One region of the Actinokineospora sp. NPDC051303 genome, then DNA from elsewhere that is predicted to be linked to it. Evidence: riboswitches for the same ligand, from Rfam matches in the RefSeq annotation. Region 1 holds a riboswitch; each other region holds the start of a gene.
The links. Region 1 has a riboswitch for S-adenosylmethionine ahead of ACZ6SD_RS29715 (aminotransferase class V-fold PLP-dependent enzyme). Riboswitches for the same ligand answer to the same signal wherever they lie in the genome.
Positions count from the first base shown of each region.

Region 2: linked by a shared signal. The riboswitch ahead of thrC (threonine synthase) and the one ahead of ACZ6SD_RS29715 (aminotransferase class V-fold PLP-dependent enzyme) in region 1 are both predicted to bind S-adenosylmethionine.
Region 3: linked by a shared signal. The riboswitch ahead of ACZ6SD_RS29310 (methionine ABC transporter ATP-binding protein) and the one ahead of ACZ6SD_RS29715 (aminotransferase class V-fold PLP-dependent enzyme) in region 1 are both predicted to bind S-adenosylmethionine.

Region 1 covers NZ_JBVJIN010000066.1:8,938-16,345, forward strand. Annotated here, with positions in the region: gene ACZ6SD_RS29705 (RluA family pseudouridine synthase) at 1-874, opposite strand, end outside; gene lspA (signal peptidase II) at 1,019-1,633, opposite strand; gene ACZ6SD_RS29715 (aminotransferase class V-fold PLP-dependent enzyme) at 1,668-3,041, opposite strand; SAM riboswitch class IV at 3,077-3,193, opposite strand; gene ACZ6SD_RS29720 (potassium/proton antiporter) at 3,259-4,740, opposite strand; gene ACZ6SD_RS29725 (DUF167 domain-containing protein) at 4,867-5,166, opposite strand; gene ACZ6SD_RS29730 (TetR/AcrR family transcriptional regulator) at 5,166-5,741, opposite strand; gene ACZ6SD_RS29735 (SRPBCC family protein) at 5,799-6,356, shown strand; gene ACZ6SD_RS29740 (hypothetical protein) at 6,539-7,408, shown strand, end outside.
Region 2 covers NZ_JBVJIN010000009.1:72,109-79,516, reverse strand. Annotated here, with positions in the region: gene ACZ6SD_RS09575 (acyl-CoA thioesterase) at 1-436, shown strand, start outside; gene holA (DNA polymerase III subunit delta) at 513-1,490, opposite strand; SAM riboswitch class I at 1,651-1,781, shown strand; gene thrC (threonine synthase) at 1,793-3,058, shown strand; gene ACZ6SD_RS09560 (ComEC/Rec2 family competence protein) at 3,441-5,816, opposite strand; gene ACZ6SD_RS09555 (ComEA family DNA-binding protein) at 5,813-6,340, opposite strand; gene ACZ6SD_RS09550 (DegV family protein) at 6,892-7,408, opposite strand, start outside.
Region 3 covers NZ_JBVJIN010000063.1:10,604-18,011, reverse strand. Annotated here, with positions in the region: gene ACZ6SD_RS29325 (ABC-F family ATP-binding cassette domain-containing protein) at 8-1,777, opposite strand; gene ACZ6SD_RS29320 (hypothetical protein) at 1,945-2,412, shown strand; gene ACZ6SD_RS29315 (4-(cytidine 5'-diphospho)-2-C-methyl-D-erythritol kinase) at 2,418-3,380, opposite strand; gene ACZ6SD_RS29310 (methionine ABC transporter ATP-binding protein) at 3,833-4,843, opposite strand; SAM riboswitch class I at 5,044-5,133, opposite strand; gene rsmA (16S rRNA (adenine(1518)-N(6)/adenine(1519)-N(6))-dimethyltransferase RsmA) at 5,241-6,092, opposite strand; gene ACZ6SD_RS29300 (transglycosylase family protein) at 7,015-7,408, opposite strand, start outside.

The DNA of each region.
Region 1 (7,408 bases):
TGGTGAACTCCACCCACCGACCGTCGTCGGGATGGTGAAACCCCAGCGTGCGGGCGTGCAGCCACTGCCTGGCCAGGCCGAGGCGCTTGGCGAGGCTCGGATCGGCGCCGTAGGTCAGATCACCGACACAAGGGTGACGGAGGGCGGAGAAGTGGACCCGGATCTGGTGCGTCCGCCCGGTCTCCAGTTTGACGTCAAGCAGTGACGCGGCCCGGAACGCCTCGATCGTCTCGTAGTGGGTGACGCTGGGTTTGCCGCCCGCGACGACCGCCCACCGGTAGTCGTGGCGGGGGTGCCGGTCGATGGGCGCGTCGATGGTGCCGACGCTCGGGTCGGGGTGGCCTTGGACGAGCGCGTGGTAGCGCTTCTCGACCGTGCGCTCCTTGAAGGCGCGTTTGAGCACGGTGTACGCGTATTCGCTCTTGGCCACCACCATCACCCCGGTGGTGCCGACGTCGAGGCGGTGGACCACGCCTTGGCGCTCGGCGGCGCCGGAGGTGGAGATCCGGATGCCCGCGGCGGCCAGGCCGCCGATGACCGTTGGCCCGGTCCACCCGGGGCTGGGGTGGGCGGCGACGCCCACCGGCTTGTCGACCACGACCACGTCGTCGTCCTGGTGGATGATCTCCATGCCTTCGACGGCGATGGCGCGGACCTCGACCGGGCGGTCGGGCTCGGGGAGGGTGACCTCCAGCCAGGTCCCGGCGAGCAGTCGGTCGGATTTGCCCGCGGGCCTGCCGTCGACCAGGACGTCGCCGGACTCGGCGAGCGCGGCCACGATGGTGCGGGACAGGCCGAGCAGCTTGGACAGCCCGGCGTCGACCCGCATGCCGTCGAGGCCGTCGGGCACGGGCAGGGTGCGTGATTCGCTCATGCGGCCACCTCACAAGTTCGGTGGCTCCGCTCGCGGGCGCACTGTGTCAACGATTCGCTCGCAGGCTCGCTCATGCGGCCACCCCACAAGATCGGCGGCTCCGCACGCGGGCGCACTGGGTCGATGATTCGCTCGCGGGCTTGCTCATGCAGCGTCTCCGGCCTTGTCGCGGGTGGTGCTGCCGTCGTAGTCGCGGCCGAGGATCGCCATCAGCACGATCAGGACGCCGCCGATGGAGATGCCCGAGTCGGCGACGTTGAACACCGGGAAGAAGTCGCCGTTGGGCGCGAAGACGGAGATGAAGTCGACCACGTGCCCCTGAAACACCCCGGGCGCGCGGAAGATCCGGTCGGTGAGGTTGCCCAGCGCGCCCGCGAGCACCAGGCCCAAGCCCAGCGCCCAGCCCGTCGAGCGCAGCTTGGGCATGATCCACACGATGGCGACGACGACCCCGGCCGCGATCAGGGTGAACAGCCAGGTCATGCCGGTGGCCATGGAGAACGCGGCGCCCGCGTTGCGGACCAGTTGCAGGTAGACCGCGCCGCCGAGTACCCGGACCGGGGGCTCGCCCTCCAGCGTGGCGGTGGCGATGATCTTGGTGATCAGGTCCAGCGCGAAGACCACCATGGCCGTGGACAGCAGCAGCGCGCCCCGCCGGGGTGGCGGCTCGGCCGTGGCCTCCTGCTCAGCCGTGGCCTCCTGCTCGGTCGCCGCGTGTTCGATCTCGGTGCCGCGGTCGTCGCCACGTTCTGTGCTCACCGGCCCATTGTCCATGGTGGCCGTGCGCGGCCGGTCAGGAGACCTCGCGCAGGAACGGCGGCAGGGGGCGCGGGTCGTTGGCAGGCGTCCACCGGCCGTCCACGAGGACGTAGTCGGCGGCGGGTCCGTCGGTCACCAGCGACCGCAGCGCGGCCACGAGCCGGTCGACGTGCTCGGTTGTGGTGCCCAGCCCGATGCTGACCCGCAGCGCCCGCTGCTCCCCCGCGCCCACGCGGCCCAGGAGCCTGCGGGTGGCGATGTGGGCGCAGAACGCGCCGTCGCGGACGCCGATGCCGTGCTCGGCCGACAGGACCGCGGCGGCCAGGCCCGCCTCGACGCCGTCGATGGTGAAGCTGACGACGCCGACCCGGTCGTGCTCAGGTCCGAACAGGCTCAGCCCGCGCAGGCCGGGCACCGTGGCCAGGCCCGAGCGCAGCCTGCGCAGCAGCGCGCGCTCGTGCGCGACGATCGCGTCCCAGCCGTGCCGGGTGATCGTCTCGCAGGCGACGGCCAGCGCGTGCGCGCCGACGACGTTGGGCGAGCCAGCCTCGTGCCGCTCGGGCACCTTCGACCAGGCCACGCCGAGCCGGTCGCCCCAGTCGACCACCTGGGCGGTCGCTCCCCCGCCGACTAGGTAGGGGTCGGCGGCGTTGAGCCAGTCCGCGCGGCCGATCAGCGCGCCCGCGCCGAAGGGGGCGTAGAGCTTGTGCCCGGAGAGGGCCACGTAGTCGACGTCGAGCGCGCGGATGTCGATCGGCCGGTGCGGGGCGAGCTGCGCGGCGTCGAGCACGATCCGGGCGCCGTGCCTTCGCGCGACCTCGGCCAGCGCGGCGACCGGCCAGATTTCGCCGGTGACGTTGGACGCCGCGGTGAGCACGACCAGGCGCGGGCCGACCGCGCAGGCCGAAAGCGCGGCGTCGAGGGCGAGCACCGCGTCACCGGCGCTGGCCGGGGTCTCGATCCGGTGGACCCGGGGGCCGCGCCAGGGCAGCAGCGCCGCGTGGTGCTCGGTGTCGAACAGCACCACCGAGGTGTTCTTGGGCAGCGCCTTGGCCAGCAGGTTGAGGCTGTCGGTGGTGTTGCGGGTGAACACCACCGCGTCGCTCGGGCGGGCGCCGACGAACCGGCGCAGCACCGCGCGGGCCTGCTCGTAGACCTTGGTGCTGACCTGCGACGCGAAGCCCGCGCCGCGGTGGACGCTGGCGTACCAGGGCAGCAGCTCGTCCACCGCGTCGCGCACGGCTTCAAGACACGGCGCGCTGGCGGCGTGGTCGAGGTTGGCGTAGCCGACGCGGCGGCCGTCGACCAGCGGGACGACCAGTCGCGCGCCGACCACCGGCGGCACGGCGACAGCGGCCGTCTCCGGGGCGGTCTCGGGCGTGCGGGCCGCGGGAACAGCGAGCGTCATGGGGGCTGACCTCCAGGTCCAGGGGACCCGCGAGGGGTCCGCGCTTGCCCGTCCCGCACCGCGCGGGAGGACCAGGTCCTCACCCGGGGCACCCCACCGCGGAGGAGGGTTGCCGGCCAGCAAACCGGGGTTTGACGCTGGCGCTCGTGACCTTGCCGCAGAACATAGCCGACGCGCTGCTCAGGATCGAGCGGCAGCCCACCAGGTGAGAGCGGGCTCACTCGTCGCCGGTCTCGCCTTTCCAGCGGGCGTAGCGGCCTGCCCGGTCGACCGCGCGGATGCGGTTCTCGGTGGCCTCGCGGGCGTCCTGGGTGGTGACGACCAGGACTTGGTCGCCAACCTGCAAACGAGTGTTGGCACCTGGGGTGAACGCGCCCGTGGCCCGCGCGACCAGGCTCACCGTCGCGCCCACGGGCAGGCGCAGCTCGGACAGGTAGACGCCGTGCAGCTTCGAGCCCTGCGGGATCGTCACCTGCAACAGCTCGGCGTTGAGCTCGTCAAGGGTCGCCGCGTCGACCTCGACCTCCTTGGCGCGAGCCCCGGCGTCGAGCCCGAGCGCCTTGGCCAGCAGGCCAAGAGTGCTTCCCTGCACCAGGGTCAGCACGATCACCAGGACGAACACGGCGTCGACCAGTTGCTGCGCGCCGGGCACGCCCTGCGACAGCGGGATCATGGCCAGCACGATGGGCACCGCCCCGCGCAACCCGGCCCAGGACAGGAACACCTGTTCTCGCCAGGGGACGCGGAACGGCGTGACGGACAGCAGCACCGACAGCGGCCGGGCGACCAGCGTGATCACCGCCCCGGCCACCAGTCCGGGCACCAGCGCGTCGAGCAGCCGCGAGGGCGAGGCGAACAGTCCCAAGAGGACGAACAGGCCGATCTGCGCCAGCCAGCCCATCCCCTCGGCGAAGGACACGGTGTCCGACCGGTGCGGCAGCCGCGAGTTCCCCAGCACCAGCCCGGCGATGTAGGTGGCGAGCAGCCCGGAGGCGTGCGCGGCCTGCCCGCAGGCGAAAGCGAGCACGCACACCGCGACCGTGGCCAGCGGGTAGAGGCCGGTCGCCGGGAGCGCGGCCCGGCGCAGCGCGTGCGTGCCGAGCCAGCCGAGCCCCAGGCCGATCAGCGCGCCAGCGCCGAGTTCGTAGAGCATGGTCAGCGGCAGGCCCCAGCCGATCGGGTCGGTGGAGGCCAGCAGCACGACGGCGATGTAGCTCGGCGCGTCGTTCATGCCGCTTTCCAGCTCAAGCGAGCCGACCAGCCGCCGGGTGACCGAGAGCCTGCGCAGCACGCTGAACACCGCGGCGGCGTCGGTGGAGGCGAGCACCGCGCCCCACAGCAGGGCGAGCCGCCAGTCGAAGCCGAGAATCCAGTGCAGTCCGGCCGCGGTCAGCCCGACGCTGATCACAACCGCCACTGTGGACAGTGCGATTCCCGGCCACAGCGCGGGTTTCACCTCACCCCAGCGCGTGGTGAGGCCGCCCTCGGTGAGGATCATGACCAGGGCGGCCAAGCCGAGCGCCTGCGTCAACTCGGCGTTCTCGAACTCGATGCCCAGGCCCGCTTCGCCGACCAGGACACCGATCCCGAGGTAGAGCAGCAACGAGGGCAGTCCGAGTCGGACGGACACCCGCACCGCGAGAACGGCCAGCAGGAGAACGGCCGCGCCGATACCGAGCGCCAGGGTCAGGTCGTCCATCCCACCTCCTCCTGGCCGCGCGGCGGCCCGCATGGTGCGAGCGCCTGGTGTTGTGAGCGCATTGTCCCCTTTCAACCGGGTGGGGGCGCACTCGACAAACCGGTCACGCGCTGGGTGAGGCAATGGTCACGGCTGGTCGCCGAGCAATCGGGCCAGCGTGCGCGCGGCATTCGGCGGCACCGGGTCCAGTTCGACCACCTTGTCCCTGCCCCGTTCCCCGGCCACGATCCGCACGTCGTTGCGGCGCGCGCCGAACGCGTCGGCGAGCGCGCGGCGGACCGCTTCGTTCGCCTTGCCTTCCACCGCGGGCGCGGCGACCGCCACGACGAGCGTGTCGCCGTCGCTAGTGCTGTGGCCGGGCCACCGACCGCCGACGGCGGCGCGGCGCGCGCCCGGTTTCACCCGAACCCCGAACCGGAACACCATCAGGCGTCCACCGATTCGGTCAGCAGCACGCGCAGCACTTCGGCCACGTGCGCCCGGCGGGCCGCGGCCGACCGCGGCAGGGTTTCCGGCGCGCCCCGGCTGAGCTGGGCCTGTCCGAGGTAGACGGAGTAGGCGATCACCGCGCGCCGCCTGGCCTGGGCGCGGCCGAAGCCGTGCTGGGCGAACTGGGTCGCGAGGTACTCCACCCGCCGCTCGCCGACCCGCGCGACGGCAGCCGCGACGAGTGGATCGCTCAGCGAGGCCAGGAGCGCGAGTTCCACGTCGGCCCCCTGTTCCGGGTAGAGCACGGCGCCGAAGAGGATGCGCAGTCGCTCGGTGGGGGTCTCACCCGCTTCGGCGAGGTCGATGACCGCCTCGGTGTGCTCGCGCTCCCACCGTTCGAGGGTGGCCTGCACGAGCGCGTCGCGCGTGGCGAAATGCCAATAGACGCTGCCTTTCGTCGCGCCGACCCGCGCCGCGAGCGGTTCTACCGCGAGCGCGGCGAGTCCGCCTTCCGCGAGCGCGGAAAGCGCGATCTCGGTCCAGTCCTCTCGGGTTCGACGCTGTGCTGCCACGAATCCATACGCTAGCGTACGGGGTGAACCATACGCTTCCGTACGGAAGGTGATCTGATGATCGACAATCGGCATGAGCGCGCCCTGCCCGTCGCTCCCGCGCGCGTCGGCGCGCTGCTGGACCGGATCGCGGGCGCGGACAGCCCGCTGTGGCCGGTCGACCACTGGCCGCCGATGCTGTTCGACGCCCCGCTCGGGCCGGGCGCGACCGGCGGGCACGGCCCGGTCGGCTACACCTGCACCGCCTACCAGCCGGGCAAGATGGTCGAGTTCACCTTCACGCCGGGGATGGGCCTGCGCGGGACGCACACCTTCCTGATCCTCGACGGCCCCTCGCCAGACTCGTGCGTCCTGCGGCACATCCTGCGCGCCGAATCGCACGGCATCGGCCGTGTCACCTGGCCCCTGGCCATCCGGTGGATGCACGACGCCCTGCTCGAAGACCTGCTCGACCGCGCGGCCGCCCACGTCGGCCACCCGCCCGCCCGACCCGCGCGGTGGTCCCCTTGGGTGCGAGTGCTGCACCGGATCGCGAGCGCCCGCGCCAAGGATGACGACGGAAAAGACCCACAGGTCAGCGGCCCGCCACGACCTGATCGGGGTAACCGGCACTGACGACGTCACTCGTAAGACAGAGCATTCGCGACACAGAAAGTCACAGTGCGCACACGACCGATTACGGGTTTAGCATGGGTCGACCGCAGCGCGCGGCGGTCGACCCCCACCCTCCCGAATCACCCATCGAAGGAGGTACCGGCTCGCTCCCGTTTCTCGGGACCGCAGAGCAGGCATCCCCTATGTCCGCACACCATGTGAGCGCGGATTTCCCCGCGCCGCGCGTTTGGCATGCCGCCGAGGCCGGGGCGCGGGCGCTGCCCGCCGCCGCCCTGGCCGCCGTCACCGCGCTGCTCCGCCTGGCCGCGGGCGACGCGCCCACTCAGGCGGGCGAAGGCAGGCACCTCGCCCAGGTCTTCGCCGTCGACGCCCTCGACCGCATGCTCGACCCGTTCGTGTCGTCTCTAGCCTGGCTCCAGGTCGCCGCCTACACCACCGCCACCGACGCGTTCATCCGACACGCCACCGCGCTCAGCGCGGTCCGCGAGCCGATGGTGCTCGCCGCGACGGCCACCGGCGCGCTGCTGTGGCTGCTCGCCCGCCGGATGGGCCTGACCCGCTGGACCGCAGCGGCGGCGGTCGCGATCACGGCGCTGTCGCCGTTGGCGCTGAACCTGCAACTCGCCGTGCGGCCGGAAAACGTGGCCGTGCCGTGGGCGCTGGCCGCGCTGGCGCTGCTGTGGACCCCGCACCGGCACCGCAGGATCACCCCCGACCTGTGGGCGACGGTGTTCCTGGTCGTCGCCGTGCTCACCGCGCCGGTCACCCTCGCCCTGGTCGGCGCGGCCGCCCTGCTGGTGTGGCGGCGGGGGCGCAGGCGGCTCTCGCTCATGCTCGCCGCGCTGTTCAGCCTCGGCACCGGGATCGGCCTCGGCGCCGGGGCCGCCGTGACCGCCTTCCGGCACGCCTCCTATGGCCCCGGCCCCGGCGAGTGGCTGCGGCTGGACCCGCTGCTCGGCACGGCCGCCGTGGCCGCCGCGCTCGGCGCCCTGCTCTCCTACCGGCTGCGGCCCCTCGCTCTCGGCGTGCTCACGCTCGTCCTGCTCTCCGTC
Region 2 (7,408 bases), on a different contig from region 1:
CAACCTCCTGGGCACCGTCCACGGCGGCGTCATCATGAAGCTGGTCGACGACGTGGCGGGCGCGGTGGCCCAACGCCATTCCGGCGGGCCCGCCGTGACCGCGGCGATGGACGACATGACCTTCCTGCACCCGGTTCGGGTCGGCGACCTCGTGCACGCCCACGCCCAGGTCAACTGGGCAGGCCGCTCCTCGATGGAGGTCGGCGTCCGGGTCCTGGCCGAGCCGTGGGACCGGGCGGGCGTCCCGCCGACCCAGGTGGCGACGGCCTACCTGGTGTTCGTGGCGGTGGACAGGACGGGCCAACCGCGCGCCGTCCCCCCGGTCTTACCCGAAACCCCGGAAGACGAGCGCCGCCTCCGAGAAGCGGAGATCCGCCGCCACCACCGTCTCGCCAAGCGAGCCGAGATCCTGGAAAGCCGCACCGCACCCCACTGACGCCCGCGCCCCACGAAAGCGGCCCCAGCTTCCACCTCACCCCGCGTGAACGCCCTGAGCAGGCGAAGGAACGCGGTCAGTCTCGCCGGTGCGCGTGGGCGAGTCGCAGCACTGCCCGTTCCAGGGCGTAGTCCGCGTCCGCCGCGACGCCCTTGACGTCGGCGTTCACCTCGGCCACCACGCGCATGGCCTCCGCGAGGCCCGCGGGCTTCCAGCCTCGGGCCTGGCCCAGCGCCTTCTTCACCTTCCACGCGGGCATCCCCAACTCGCCTGCCAGCCGGAACGGGTCGGCGCGGCCCGCGCCAGCGACCCTGGCCACGGTCCGCACGGCGTCGGCGAGCGCGTCGGCGACCAGGACGTGCGGAACGCCGAGGTTCATGGCCCAGCGCAGCGCCTCCATCGCCCCCGCCAGGTCCCCCGTCACGGCCTTCTCGGCGACGGCGAACCCGGTGACGTCGGCGCGCCCGCGGTGGTACCGCCGGACCGCCTCCTCGGTCACCGATCCCCCGGTGTCGGCGACGAGCTGGCCCGCCGCCGCGGCGAGTTCCCGCAGGTCGGAGCCGACGGAGTCGATGAGCGCGGCCACCGCGGCCGGATCGGTCTTGCCGCCCGCCCGGCGGATCTCGTTGCGGACAAACGCCTCCCGCTCCGACGCTTTGGTGATCTTGGCGCACTCGGTGACCACCGCGCCCGCCTTGCGCATAGCGGCCACGATGTCCTTGCCCGCCTTGCGTCCGCCGCCGTTGTGCACCACGACCAGCACGATCCCGTCCGCGGGCGCCTTGGCGTAGGACACGACCAGCGCCGCGATGTCCTGGGTCGCCTCGTGGGCGGCGTCGAGGACGATCACCCGCCCCTCGGCGAACAGCGAGGGGCTGACGAGTTCGGCCAGCTCAGGGCCTGTGAGATCAGCCACCCGGAGCCGGGTCAGGTCGGCGGCGGGGTCGGCGAGCCGGGCGGTGTCGAGCGCGGCGCGGATGGCGCGCTCGACCAGCAACTCCTCTTCCCCGAGCACGAGTTGCAGCGGGGCTGGCGTGACCGCGGGCGAGTTCACGCCCGCGATCCTCCCATGGCCGCGCCGCACCCAAGTGAGCAGACGAACAGGCTCCGCTCTCGAATACTGGACAGGGGACTGGCCGATCGCGTTCATGGTGCCGTAGCGTGGCGGGCAAGTCGCGGGCCCGCTTCGGCGCGCTCGGACCACAACTGAATACCGCTCATCCAGAGGGGCAGAGGGATCGGCCCGAAGAAGCCCCGGCAACCGGCGTTACGCGTCACTTCCTCATCGCGAGGAGGCGGACGACCACGGTGCCAATTCCGACCCGCGCAGCGGGATAGATGAGGAGATACCTCGCGATGACATCGACCGTTGACGTCCAGCAGACCAGCGCTTACGACCTCGGCCCCGCCCGGGCGCTCTCCTGCCGCGAATGCGGCCACCAGATCCCACTCGCCGCCGAGTTCGCCTGCGCCGAGTGTTTCGGCCCGCTTGAGGTCGCCTACGAGTTCGGCAACATCACTCGGGCTGACATCGAAGCGGGACCCCAGTCGATTTGGCGCTACCGGGGGCTGCTGCCGGTCCCCAGCGACGTCGCCGCCCACCCCAACACCGACCCGGGCATGACCCGGCTGGTCAAGGCCGACCGCCTCGCCGCTGCGCTCGGCGTGAAGTCGCTGTGGGTCAAGGACGACACCGGCAACCCCACGCACTCGTTCAAGGACCGCGTCGTCGCGGTCGCGCTCGCCGCCGCCCGCCAGCTCGGCTTCAGCGTGCTGGCCTGCCCGTCCACCGGCAACCTCGCCAACGCGGTCGCCGCGGCGGCGGCCCGCGCGGGCTGGGACTCGGTCGTGCTGATCCCGTCGTCGCTGGAGCGGGCGAAGATCCTGACCACGGCGGTCTACGACGGCGCGCTGATCGCCGTCGACGGCAACTACGACGATGTCAACCGGCTCGCCACCGAGCTGGCCGCCGAGCACGAGAACTGGGCGTTCGTGAACGTCAACGTCCGCCCGTACTACGCGGAAGGCTCCAAGACCCTGGGCTACGAGGTCGCCGAGCAGCTCGGCTGGCGGCTCCCGCGGCAGATCGTGGTGCCGGTCGCGTCCGGCTCCCAGCTGACCAAGGTCGACAAGGCGTTCCGCGAGCTGGGCGAGCTGGGCCTGGTCGAGCCGACGCCGTACCGCGTGTTCGGCGCGCAGGCCACCGGCTGCTCCCCGGTCTCCTCGGCGTTCAAGTCCGGCCACGACGTGATCCGCCCGGTCAAGCCGGACACCATCGCCCGCTCGCTGGCGATCGGCGCCCCCGCCGACGGCCCGTACGTGCTCGACTCGGTCCGCCGCACGGGCGGCGCGGTCGAGGACGTCACCGACGCCGAGGTCGTCGAGGGCATCCGCCTGCTGGCCCGCACCGAGGGCATCTTCGCCGAGACCGCAGGCGGCGTGACCGTCGCCACGGCGAAGAAGCTCATCGAGAGCGGCCAGATCGACCCCGACGCCGAAACCGTCCTCCTCATCACCGGCGACGGCCTCAAGACCCTCGACGCGGTCCAGGACCACATCGGCCCGCGCGCCACCATCCCGCCGACCGCCGCCGCCGTCCGCGAGGTCCTCGGCCGCGGCTGACCCACGACGCGTGTCCAGTGGCCGCACCCCGGGCGGGGTGCGGCCACTGCCGTTCCACACACCGCACACCCAGCCCAACTCCCCGGACAGCGCCTTGTCGCCCACGAGTCAGGGCGCGGCCGATCACCCGCCCGAAGTTCTCAGCCATCGGATCGGGTTCAGCGCCCAGCCGGCCCAGTTCCCAGCAGGTTTCAGTTCCCGGCAGGTTCAGTTCCCCGGCAGGTTCAGGTCCCCAGCAGGATTCAGCACCCCCAACAGGTTCAGGTCCCCAGGAAGATTCAGTACCCAGCAGGTTCGGTTCCCCGGCGAGATTCAGTTCCCCGGCAGCGTTCCCGGCCGCGCCAAGGGCGGTGGCGTGGCGAAGCCGCTGGCCCGCCGAGATTCAGCGGCCAGGAGGGGATCTGGGCTCGCCGCGCACCATCGCGGCGGGCCTCCCCCCGTCCTCGACTACCGCGCAATCGCCTCCGGTGTCGGTTCGGACAATTAGAACTCCTTTCTGGGTAAGGCTTCCCAACGTGCGCGGGCTCGGATGGCCGTAGCGGTTGCCAGCGCCCACACTGACCAACGCCACCCGCGCACCGGTGGCCGCGAGGAACTCCGGCGCGGTGTATCGACTTCCGTGGTGCGGGACCTTGACGATGTCGGCGGACAGGTCGACGCCCGCGGTCAGCAGGTCGGCCTGAGCGGCGAGTTCGATGTCCCCGGTGAGCAGCAGCCGTCCAGCCCGGGTGGTGGCCCGGAGCACCACCGAGCGGTTGTTGATCTGTGTGCCGTCCGGTTCGGCAGGCTCATCCTCCTTCGTTTGTGGGGCAAGGACTTCCACGGCAAGGCCCGGCCAGCTCAGTCGCTGCCCAGCCGTCAACTGCACGAGCGGGACCCCGGCGTCGGCCACTTCCTCGCGCACCTGCCGCCAGGCCCACGCAGGCGCCCGCCCGGGACCGACCGCGACAGCGCCGACCGCGTGGCCGGATAAGACCGCCGACAGGCCGCCCACATGGTCCGCGTGCAGATGGCTGAGGATCACCAGAGGAATCCGGTCGACCCCTAGCCGGTCCAGGCACTCGCGTGTCGGAGCCGATTCGGGGCCGGTGTCGACCAGCACCGCCCTGTCAGGGTCCGCTGTGGACAGTGCGATCGCGTCCCCTTGACCGACGTCACACGCGACCGCGGCCCAACCGGACGGCGGCCAGCCCGGAGCGATGACCCGGACCGGAATCACCACCAGCAGAACAGCGGTGAGCCCCAACCCGACCACCAACCGCGCCGTGCGCCGCCGCATCGCCACAGCCAACCCGACGGCTGTCAGGAGCAGCGCCGCCCCGCCCCACCACCCCGCGGGCCAGTCGAGGGCCGCTCCCGGCATCCCGGCCGCGGTCCGGCCGACCGCGACCAGCCACCCGACTTCGGGACCGGCAAGGCGCGCCAGCCACTCCGCGAGCCACGGCAGGACCGGCATCACCAACGCGGCCAGCACCCCGAGGACCGTCGCGGGCGCGACGACCGGAGCGGCGGCCAGGTTCGCCGCCACCGCGACGAGGCTGACCTGACCGCTCATCCCGGCCACGACCGGCGCCGTCACCAGGTGCGCCGCCGCGGGCACGGCGAGCGCCTCGGCCACGATCCGGGGAACGCCACGCCGCGTGAGCCGCCGCGTCCACCTCGGCGCGAGCAGGACCAGCGCACCGGTGGCCAGCACCGACAGCACGAACCCGAAGGCGACGGCCATCGCCGGGTCGTGCACGACGAGCACGATCACCGCCGCTCCGAGGGCGGGCAACGCGGACCGTTCCCGCCCGAGAGCGAGGGCGAGCAGGCCGACCGCGCCCATGACCCCGGCCCGCAGAACACTGGGTTCCGGACCGGCCAGGATCACGTATCCGACGAGCGCGCACAGCGCACCGGCCGCCGACCCTCGCGGCCCTATCCTGACCAACCGCAACAGGTAGAGAACGGCGACGCAGACAATGGCGAGGTTAGCCCCGCTGACCGCCAGCAAATGGGACATCCCGGCGACGCGGAACTCGTCCTCGACCGTGGTGGACATGCCGTCCTTGTCACCGACGACGAGCGCGGGCAGCAGCCCGGCGGACTCGGGTTCGAGCACGCCCGACGCCTGCCGGAGGCCCGCGCGGAGCGCGTGGGCGGCCCGTTGCCAGGCGGGCGCGTCGCCGACGGACGCCGGTGACCCCCGGGCGCGAAGCACGGCCACGGTGAGCGTGCCGCCCTCCGCCGGGGCGAGCGTGCCCTCGGCCACGGCCCGCTGACCGGGCAGCAATGCCGCCCACCGGTCCACCGGGGCCAGAATCAGGATCCGGGTCCCGGAGGGCGCCACAACGGCGGGCACGACGACCGAGCGCACCCCGGACGGCAGGCCGCCGAATCCGGCCGCGCGCACAGGTTTGGGCCGTTCGACGACCTCGACCTGGAGACGGGCCGCCGCGCCGCGGGCCGCCTCCGCCCGGAGCGGGTCCGCCGCGGCCTCGTGGATCCGCGCGGCGACCGGCCACACGGCGAGCACGCCGCAGACGAACAGCGGCACACCGGCGGCCAGCCGAACGGGCCCATCGCGCGCGGACTCGCGCCCGCGGCGCTCACGGCGTCGAGTGTGGGCGGCCCCGGCTAGAGCCGCGAGGCAGCCGACGACCACCGTCAGCGACCAGTGCACGAGCAGTCCCAGCAGCGCGGACAGCCACACCGCCAGCGCGCCGGACAACAGCCGCCAGTCGTGCGGTCTCGGGTCGGGTGGCGGCTGGTTCATCGGACCGTGACGAGATCGCGCAGGGTCGTGAACCGGGCCGGGCCGATGCCCTCGATCTCATGGAGCTGGTCGACCTTGGTGAACTGGCCGTGGCGCGTGCGCCAGTCGAGGATGCGTTGGGCGGTGACGCTGCCCACCCCGGGCAAGGTGTCCAGCTGCGCCAAGGACGCCGAGTTGAGGTTGACGAGCGCGCCCGGTTGCTCGGTCTGGGCATCGACGGGTGCGGGGACGCCGACGTGGATCTGCTCACCGTCGGCGAGTTTGCGGGCGAGGTTGAGCGCGCTCAGGTCGGCGCCGGGCAGGGCGCCGCCGCTGGCCCGGAGCGCGTCCACGACCCGCGCCCCATCCGGGAGCGACCGGATACCTGGGCTCCCGACCTTGCCGACGACGTCGACCACAACCTCGGCCGCGACACTCGGACTTGGGTTGGCCTGGTCGACGGTGGCAGCGGCCAAATTGGGCGGCACCTCTTTTACCGGGGAGTCGGAAAGAGCGACAAACCCGGCGACCACCGCGACGACCACGGTCAAGCCCGCGATGAGCGGAATCGGAACCCGGCGTCGATCAGGCGGGCTGTGCGGGGTGAACCGGCGGATGAGATGGCCTGTGGGACGGCGCCACGGGAACCTTCGCTCGACCCGGGGATCGGATTCAGGAGACTCAGAATCCGGTGATCCGGGATCAGGCGAACTGGTGGGCCGCGCCAAGAAAGATGGATCAGATACGTCTCGATCGGGGCGGGTGAAGAAGCGCCGCCACGGAATGGCCCCGGCTGGCGTCTGCTGGCGTTCGGAATCCGGCCGCGGTTCTTGACCTGGCAGGAGGTCAGGCTGGTCTCTGCGGCGAACGGGCGCGCTGGAGAAACCGATATCCGGAGGCTGTCGCGGATTTTGCGACTCGGGTCGGGGCTCGTCCCAGGGGCGGGCCGCGATGGTGGTCAACCGGGCCAGGACGGCGTCCATCTGAGCTGCGCGAGTGGCGTTGATCTGTGGCATAGCACCAACGCTAGGGACGAATCAAGGCCGTGGGTAGGCGTCTCCGTCGCCTGTGGACAACTCCGTCCTATGTGGATAACTCAGTTGTCAAAACGGCCAGGGCAGAGTACAACGCCGAGAACTCCGGGGCCGGTGTGCGCGCCGATGACGGCGCCCAACTCGGAAACCACGCAACCAGCGGACCGCGGAATGCGCTCGTCCAAGCGGGTGGCGAGTTCAGCGGCGCGATCGGGGGCGGCGAGGTGGTGCACCGCCAGTTGGACCGGCTCGTCGCCCGCCGCGGCCACGGCAAGGTCCACCAAGCGGGCCAACGCCCGGCTGGTCGTGCGCACTTTCTCCAACGGCACTATCTCGCCATTGTGGACATGGAGAACGGGTTTCATGGACAACGCTGTGCCCAGGAGGGCGGCGGCCGCACCGATCCGTCCTCCGCGACGCAGATACTCCAACGTCTCAACAATGAAGAAGCTCTTAGTGTTCTCCGCCGCCTCTACCGCGGCGGCTTCCACCTCCGCTCCCCCAGCGCCTCCCGCCGCGACCGCGGCGGCGCGCAGGGCGGCGAACCCGAGGCCCATGGCGGTCGTGCGGGAGTCGACC
Region 3 (7,408 bases), on a different contig from region 1:
ATCGGCCTCATTCCGCGCTATCGGCCGCTTCGAGCCACTTGAGCTCGATTTCTTCCTTCTCGGCGACCACTTCGCGTAGCTGCGCGTCCAGTTCGAGCAGCTTCTCCGGGTCGGTGGCCGCCTCGGCGAGCGCGGCGTGCAGCCGCGCCTCCTTCTTGCCCAGGGTCTCGAATTGCCGTTCGAGCCGGGCCAGCTCCTTCTGCGCGGCCCGCCGCTCGGCGGCGCTTCCTTTGCTCTCAGTGGGGCGGGCCTGCTTGGCGACCGGGGCCGCCGCCAGCGCCGCCGTCCGCCGGGCCAGGTACTCCTCGATGCCACCGACCAGGTGAGTGACCTTGCCGTCGCCGAACAGCGCCACCACCCGGTCGCACACGCGCTCGACCAGGTACCGGTCGTGGGAGACCACGACGATGGTGCCCGGCCAGGAGTCGAGCAGGTCCTCAAGCTGCTGGAGGGTGTCGATGTCCAGGTCGTTGGTCGGCTCGTCGAGCAGCAGGACGTTCGGCTCGGCCATCAGCAGCCGGGCGAGCTGCAACCGGCGGCGCTCACCGCCGGACAGGTCGCCGATCGGCGTCCACTGCCGGTTCGCCGGGAACCCGAACCGCTCAGCGAGCTGCGAGGCGGACAGCTCCTGCTTGCCGAGGGTGACGCGGCGCGCGATTTCCTCGACGGCCTCCAGCAGCCGCTGCTCGGCGGGCAGCTCCTGAAGCTCCTGGGTGAGGTGCGCCAGCCGCACCGTCTGCCCCTGCACGCGTTTGCCGCCCGCCGGTTCGGTGTCGCCCGCGAGCAGCCGCAGCACCGTGGTCTTGCCCGACCCGTTGACCCCGACCAGGCCCACCCGGTCCCCCGGGCCGATGCGCCACGTCTCGTGGTCGAGGATCGGCTTGTCTCCGGCGAAGACCGACACATCCTCCAGTTCGAGGACGGTCTTGCCCAGCCTGCGCTTGGCGAACGCCACCAGCTCCACGTTGTCGCGCGGCGGCGGAACATCGGAGATCAGCGCCTCCGCGGCCTCGATCCGGTACCTCGGCTTGGACGTGCGCGCCGGGGCGCCGCGCCGCAGCCACGCGAGCTCCTTGCGCGCCAGGTTCCGCCGCTTCTCCTCCAGCGTGTCCGCCAGCCGCCCCCGCTCGGCGCGCGCGTAGATCCAGTCCGCGTACCCGCCCTCGTACTGCTCGACCCGGCCACCCACGACCTCCCACGTCCGGGTGCACACCGTGTCGAGGAACCACCGGTCGTGCGTCACGACCACCAGCGCGGTCCGCCGGGCGAGCAGGTGATCGGCCAGCCACCGCACCCCCTCGACGTCGAGATGGTTGGTCGGCTCGTCCAACACCACGAGGTCGAGTTCCTGCACCAGCGCAGCCGCCAACGCGACCCGCCGCCGCTCACCACCGGACATCGTGTCGACCGGGTTGTCCAACCCCAGATTGATGATCTCCAGCCCCTCCAGGATCGACCGCGCCCGCGCGTCAGCCGCCCACTGGTGCTCCTCGGTGATCCCCAACGGGTCCAGCACCGCATGCCGCGCGGTCGACCCCGCGGGCAACTCGGTGCGCTGGGTGACCACAGCCATCCGCAGATCCCGGTTCCGGCTGACCCGCCCGCTGTCCGCGGCCTCGATCCCCGCCAACACCTCCAACAGCGTGGTCTTGCCCCCACCGTTGAGCCCGACCACCCCGATCCGGTCGCCTTCCCCGACGCCCAGGGACACCTGGTCGAGCAACGGGCGCACGCCGTAGCTCTTGCTGACGTTCTCCAGGTTGACCAGGTTGGCCATCTACCCGCACTTTCGTTGAGATCAAGGGACCGGCCGTGCCCAAGCAGCATAGGCAGGTCGCTCCCGGGCCGGGACGACCGGCGCATCCCCGCCGCCCTGGGTAACGCGGGTCGAGGCGCGAACGACCTCTGGATGGTCATCCACCAGCGCGTTGTTGAGGAGTCGTCGTGGACCAGTGGCGGGGTTGGCCGTGGGCCACGGCGGGAGCGGTCGCCCTGGCCGTGGTCGTCGCGGTCGGCGCGGTCGTCGGGTCCGCGTCCCGGGAGAGCGTCACCGCGGCCACGGTGACGGAGGTGTCCACCACGACGGTCACCGTCACGGAACCACCCGAGGTTTCCACGACGACCGTCACCGTCGCGGAACCGCCCGAGGAAACGGCGGCGCCTGTCGCGTCGGGGCCTCGAACCGAGTTCGGTGAGGGCACCCACGAGGTCGCCGTCGACGTCCAGCCGGGCAAGTACAAGTCGGCGGGCCCCTCCGGAACGAATTTGGTGGGCTGCAGGTGGACTCGCAAGAGCGGTGACGGCACGGACATCTTGGACCTGGGGATCGACAAGGGGCCGTCCACGATCACGATCAACGCGGGCGAATTGATCAGCACGTCCGGGTGTGCGACCTGGGTGCGGTCGCCCTGACGTGGCTAGGCGTGGACCTCGGGGGGTGTCGAGCGGGGGGTGTCGTCGCCGATCACGCGGGCGCCGGGGACTGGGCCGTGGGCGACGCGGACGGTGCGGCAGACGCCTGCTCCGGACAGCTCGGCCGCCACGCGCAGGGCCGCGTCGCCGTCTTCGCAGAGGAACGCGCAGGTGGGGCCGGAGCCGGAGACGACGCCCGCGAGCGCGCCAGCGGTGACGCCCGCGCGCAGGGTGCGGCGCAGGCCCGGGCGCAGCGACACGGCGGCGGGCTGCAGGTCGTTGCCCAACAGCAGGGCAAGCTGGCGGGGGTCGCCGGAGGCCAGGGCCGCCAGCAGGGGCTCGACCTCGCCGATGCGCGGCGGGTCGCCCTCGGCGCGGAGGCGGTCAAGCTCGGTGTAGACCTTGGGCGTCGACAGGCCGCGCCGGTCGAAGGCCAGAACCCAGTGGTAGGTGTGCCGGGCCAGCACCGGCACCAGCTGCTCACCCCGGCCGGTGCCCAACGCGGTGCCGCCGTGCAGCACGAACGGCACGTCGCTGCCCAGCCGCCCGGCCACCTGCGCCAGCTCGTCACGGCCGATGTCCAGCCGCCACAGCGAAGCCAACCCCACCAGAGTGGCCGCGGCGTCGGCGCTGCCACCGGCCATGCCCCCGGCGACCGGGATGCCCTTGCGGATGACGATGCGGACCTTGGGCTCGTCCGCGTCGCGACCCACGTGCCGGGCCAGCTCCTGCACGGCACGCCAGGCCAGGTTGCTCGCCCCGGTGGGCACCGCGTCAGCCCCTTCGCCGTGCACCTCGACCCCCGGCTCGTCGGCGACGGCCACGGTGACCTCATCGGTCAGCGACAGCGCCTGGAAGACGGTGGACAGCTCGTGATAGCCGTCCGGGCGCACATCGCCCACGGCGAGGTGCAGGTTCACCTTGGACGGCACACGAACGGTCACCGGGGCAGGCACGACAGCGAGCACCTGACCAGCCTACGGCCGTGGCCGCGGGTGCTCTGATGGCACCTGTTAGTGGGCCGGGACTCTTCGTTTCTTTGGGCCACTACGGCGAACGATCCCCCACGGGAAGACGGGCGGGACCCTACGGCCAGAGCCAGCCGGACGACTTTTCTTCTCCTCAGGGAAACCATCGGACCGACCCAAGCGCACAACGCCCGAATCCGCCCCGAGAGCCCTTCTTTCGCCGCCCCCACCGCCCCCACAACAAACCCCACCCGCCCTGGGGGCCGGGCCCTGCTCCAGTCTATCGGCGCAGGTCAGCGCGGGGAAGAGGGTGCGCCGCGCCTGTGGATAACTCGCGATCTTGAGCGCGTTCGAGTGGTTGGCGGGGGTGCCTGCCGAGGTCTGGCGTCGCGGCACGGCTTCACCGCCCGCCCGACCTCAGGGGTGGGCGGGCGGTGAACCACACGCGCGGGTCAGGCCGCGACGATGCCCTGGGGGCCGGTGGCGCGCTGGCGCACCAGGCCGCCGCGTTCGCCGATCCAGGCCAGGGCTTGGTCGGCGTGGGAGCCGGAGACGCCCAGGAGGAAGCGGGCCACTGGGGTTTCGCCGATGCGGGTCAGGCCGCCGCCGACCACGGCGATGGTGGCGCCGAAGCGGGTGGTGGCCTCCGGGAGGAGGGCGCCGACGGCGGCGAAGCCCACGAGCACCACCTCCGCCAGGCGGTCGTGGCGGGCCTGGGCGGACTTGGGGGCGTCGATCGCGGGGAGCAGGGTCTGGGCGACCTGGCTGTCGGGGTCCTGCACCAGCGACAGCAGGTGGCCGCTCTCCTGGACGCGACCGCCGTCGAGAAGGGCCACGTCGTCGGCGATGCGGCGGACCACGCCCGCGTCGCCGGTGACCACCAGGACCGTGGAGCCCAGCTCGGCGCGGGCGCGGTCCAGGACGGTCAGGACGCCCGCCTCGGCGTCGGGGTCCAGGTCCTTGGTGGGGTCGTCGGCGAGGAGCAGGCCCGGGTCGCCGACCAGGGCGCGGGCCACCGCGACCCTGGCCTGCTGGCCGGGGGTGAGGGCGTCGGGGTAGAAGGCGGCCTTGTCGGTGAGGCCGATGAGGTCGAGCAGGGCGCCGACCTTCTCGCGGCGCTGCGGGCCGTCGACGCCCGCCTGCTCAAGGGGGAGGGCGATGTTGCCCGCGGCGGTGCGCTGCGGAAGCAGGTCGCCGTGGCGCACGACGCCGATGCGCCTGCGGGCGGCGCGGAGCCTGCGGGGGTCGAGGGCGGCGGTGTTGAAACCGTCGACCCTGATCACGCCGCTGTCGGGGCGTTCTTGGAGGGCGACGAGGCGGGCGAGGGTCGACTTGCCCGAGCCGGACGGGCCGACGACGCCGGTGATCGTGCCCGTGGGCACGTCCAACGTGACGTCCTCAAGCGCGACGACCGGGCCGGTGTCGCCCAGGAAGGACTTGCTCAGGTTCTCAACGGTGATCACGATCTACTCCAACGCGGCGCACGGCAGGCCGATAGGACGGCTTCGTCCACAAGGGACGATCCGGGACTGACGAACAGGGGGGTTAAGAAGACGTGTTGCTCGAAGTCAGCTTGCTACGCGCATCAGACGACATGCGGTGACGGATCGCTTGCACTGGTCGATGACCCGTCGGGTGGTGAGGATCCGCATCCGCTCTCACTCCTCCATCGTTCCTGGCGGTAGCACCTGCCCACGATGGGTGGTTGCTGCGGCGTCAACGAGCCAGGTCTCTCAGCCGCTCGGGATGGAATGCTTACAGAGTAGACCTGACCAAGCTGCTCAAAAGCAAGCGCGGACCCCGAAGATCGAGCCCGACGTTCCGCACATCACACATCAGGAGTAATGTTTGGGGGTTCGCTTACGCCAGGTGAGCAGCCGCTTGCGCGATTCGGACGAACTCCCCTACCGACAATTGCTCGCCCCGCTCCCCCGGGTCGACCCCGGCCGCGACGAGCACCGCCTCCGCCCGCGCCGCCGACCCGGCCCAGTCCGCCAGCGCGGCCCGCAGGGTCTTGCGCCGCTGCGCGAACGCGGCGTCGACAACGGCGAACACCGCCTGCCGGTCGGCCGCGGGAGACTCACGGCGGGTCATCGACACCAGCGCCGAATCGACGTTGGGCACCGGCCAGAAGACCGACCGGGAAATCGTGGCCACCCGGCGCGCTTCGGCGAACCAGGCGACCTTGACGCTGGGGATTCCGTAGACCTTGCCACCGGGCGCGGCGGCCATCCGGTCGGCCACCTCCGCTTGGACCATGACCAGCACCGTGCGCAGCGAAGGCAACTCGGCGAGCAAGTGCAGAACGACGGGGACGGCGACGTTGTAGGGCAGGTTCGCGACGAGTGCGGTCGGCTCGTTGAGTTCGCTGGCGGTGACGCGCATGGCGTCCGCGGTGACGACGGTGAGGCGGTCGGCTAGGTCGGGGGCGCGGTCTCGCACGGTCGCGGGGAGGCGGGCGGCTAGGACTGGGTCGATCTCCACTGCCACGACGTTGGCGCAGGCTGGGAGTAGGGCGAGGGTCAGGGAACCCAGACCTGGGCCTACTTCGAGCACGGTGTCGTCGGGCTGCAGGGCCGCGGCGGTGACGATTCGGCGGACTGTGTTGGGGTCGTGGACGAAGTTCTGGCCCAGCTTCTTGGTTGGGCGGACGTCCAACTCGGCGGCGAGCCTTCGCACGTCAGCAGGGCCAAGCAGCGCCGATCCAGTCACTGGCAGAGCGTACGGGGCGGGGGGTTTCGGAGGGGTTGGTGGGGTTGCTCTGGGTTCCTGGGGTGGCTGGGTTGGTGGGTTTGCTCGATGGGGTGGAGTGGTTTCTTTGGGGCCCCTACGAAGGAAGATCCCGTCGTGGGAAAGACGGGTGGGGAGCCTTCGGCCCCACGACCACGGCGAGTTTAGGGATCTTCCTTCACCCCCAAAGAAACCACTCCACCCCATCGAGCACCTGACAGGCTCGGGTGCGGCTTCGTGGGGGGCGGGTTCGCCGCTCGGTCTACCCCATCGAGCACTTCGCGGGCGTCGGTTCGGCTTCGTGGGGGGCTGGTTCGCTGTTGCTCGTTCCGCGCCATCGAGTGCCTGGCAGGGGTGGGTGTGGTTGGCAGGACGGCGGGTTCGCTGCCTCCGCGCCATCGAGAACCTGGCGAGCCCGGGTTCAGCCTGGCAGGAGAGCGGGTTTTCTGCTCCACCTCGTCAAGCACTGGGTGGGCCTGGACACTGCCTCGCGGGGGTGGTGGGCCGACGGGCAGGGGGCGGGCGCTCGGGTGTGCTGCCCCTTGCTATCGGGCACCTGACGGGGGCAAACCCGTTCCTGACAAGCACTCGGGCCAACCCCGGCAGGCTTGATAGGCGGGACGCGACCGCTCGGCCTGCCAGACCGGCGGTGCGCTCCCGGCCAGCAGGCCCCACAAGGAGCACCCGACAGCGCCAACCACCGACCTCAACGACCGCTTTCGCCGCCCCACGCCCCACAACAAAAACCCCACCCACCCTGGGGGCCGGGCCCTGCTCCAGTCTACCGGGGCAGGGTGACAATTCAGGTGAGAATGATCTTGCCTGTGGATAACTCGCGATCACTGGGCACGGTCGGGTGCTTGGGGGGCGAGCTTTGTGGTGGGGCCTGCGGTTCGGGGGTGGGTTAGCGGGGGAGGCCGAGTTTGCTGGAGCAGTGCGGCCAGGCGCTGTAACCGTCGCGGGCGTCGCGGACTTTGGTGGCGATGGCTATTTGTTGTTCGCGGGTGGCCTGGTGGGGGTAGGCGGCGTACTGGTCGCCGCCGTAGGCGTCCCAGGTGCTCTTGTTGAACTGGAGGCCGCCGTAGTAGCCGTTGCCGGTGTTGATGGCCCAGTTGCCGGTGGCCTCGCACTGGGCCAGACGGTCCCACACCGCGCCGTCGGAGATCAGGGGCTGGGGGGGCTGCTTGGTGCCGATCTTGACGATCCTGGGCAGGGGGGCGCGGGTTTCCTTGGAGCCGATTTCCTCGCGCTTGACGACCTTGCCGTTTTTCTCGGTGATGCGGTAGGTGGCGATGCGC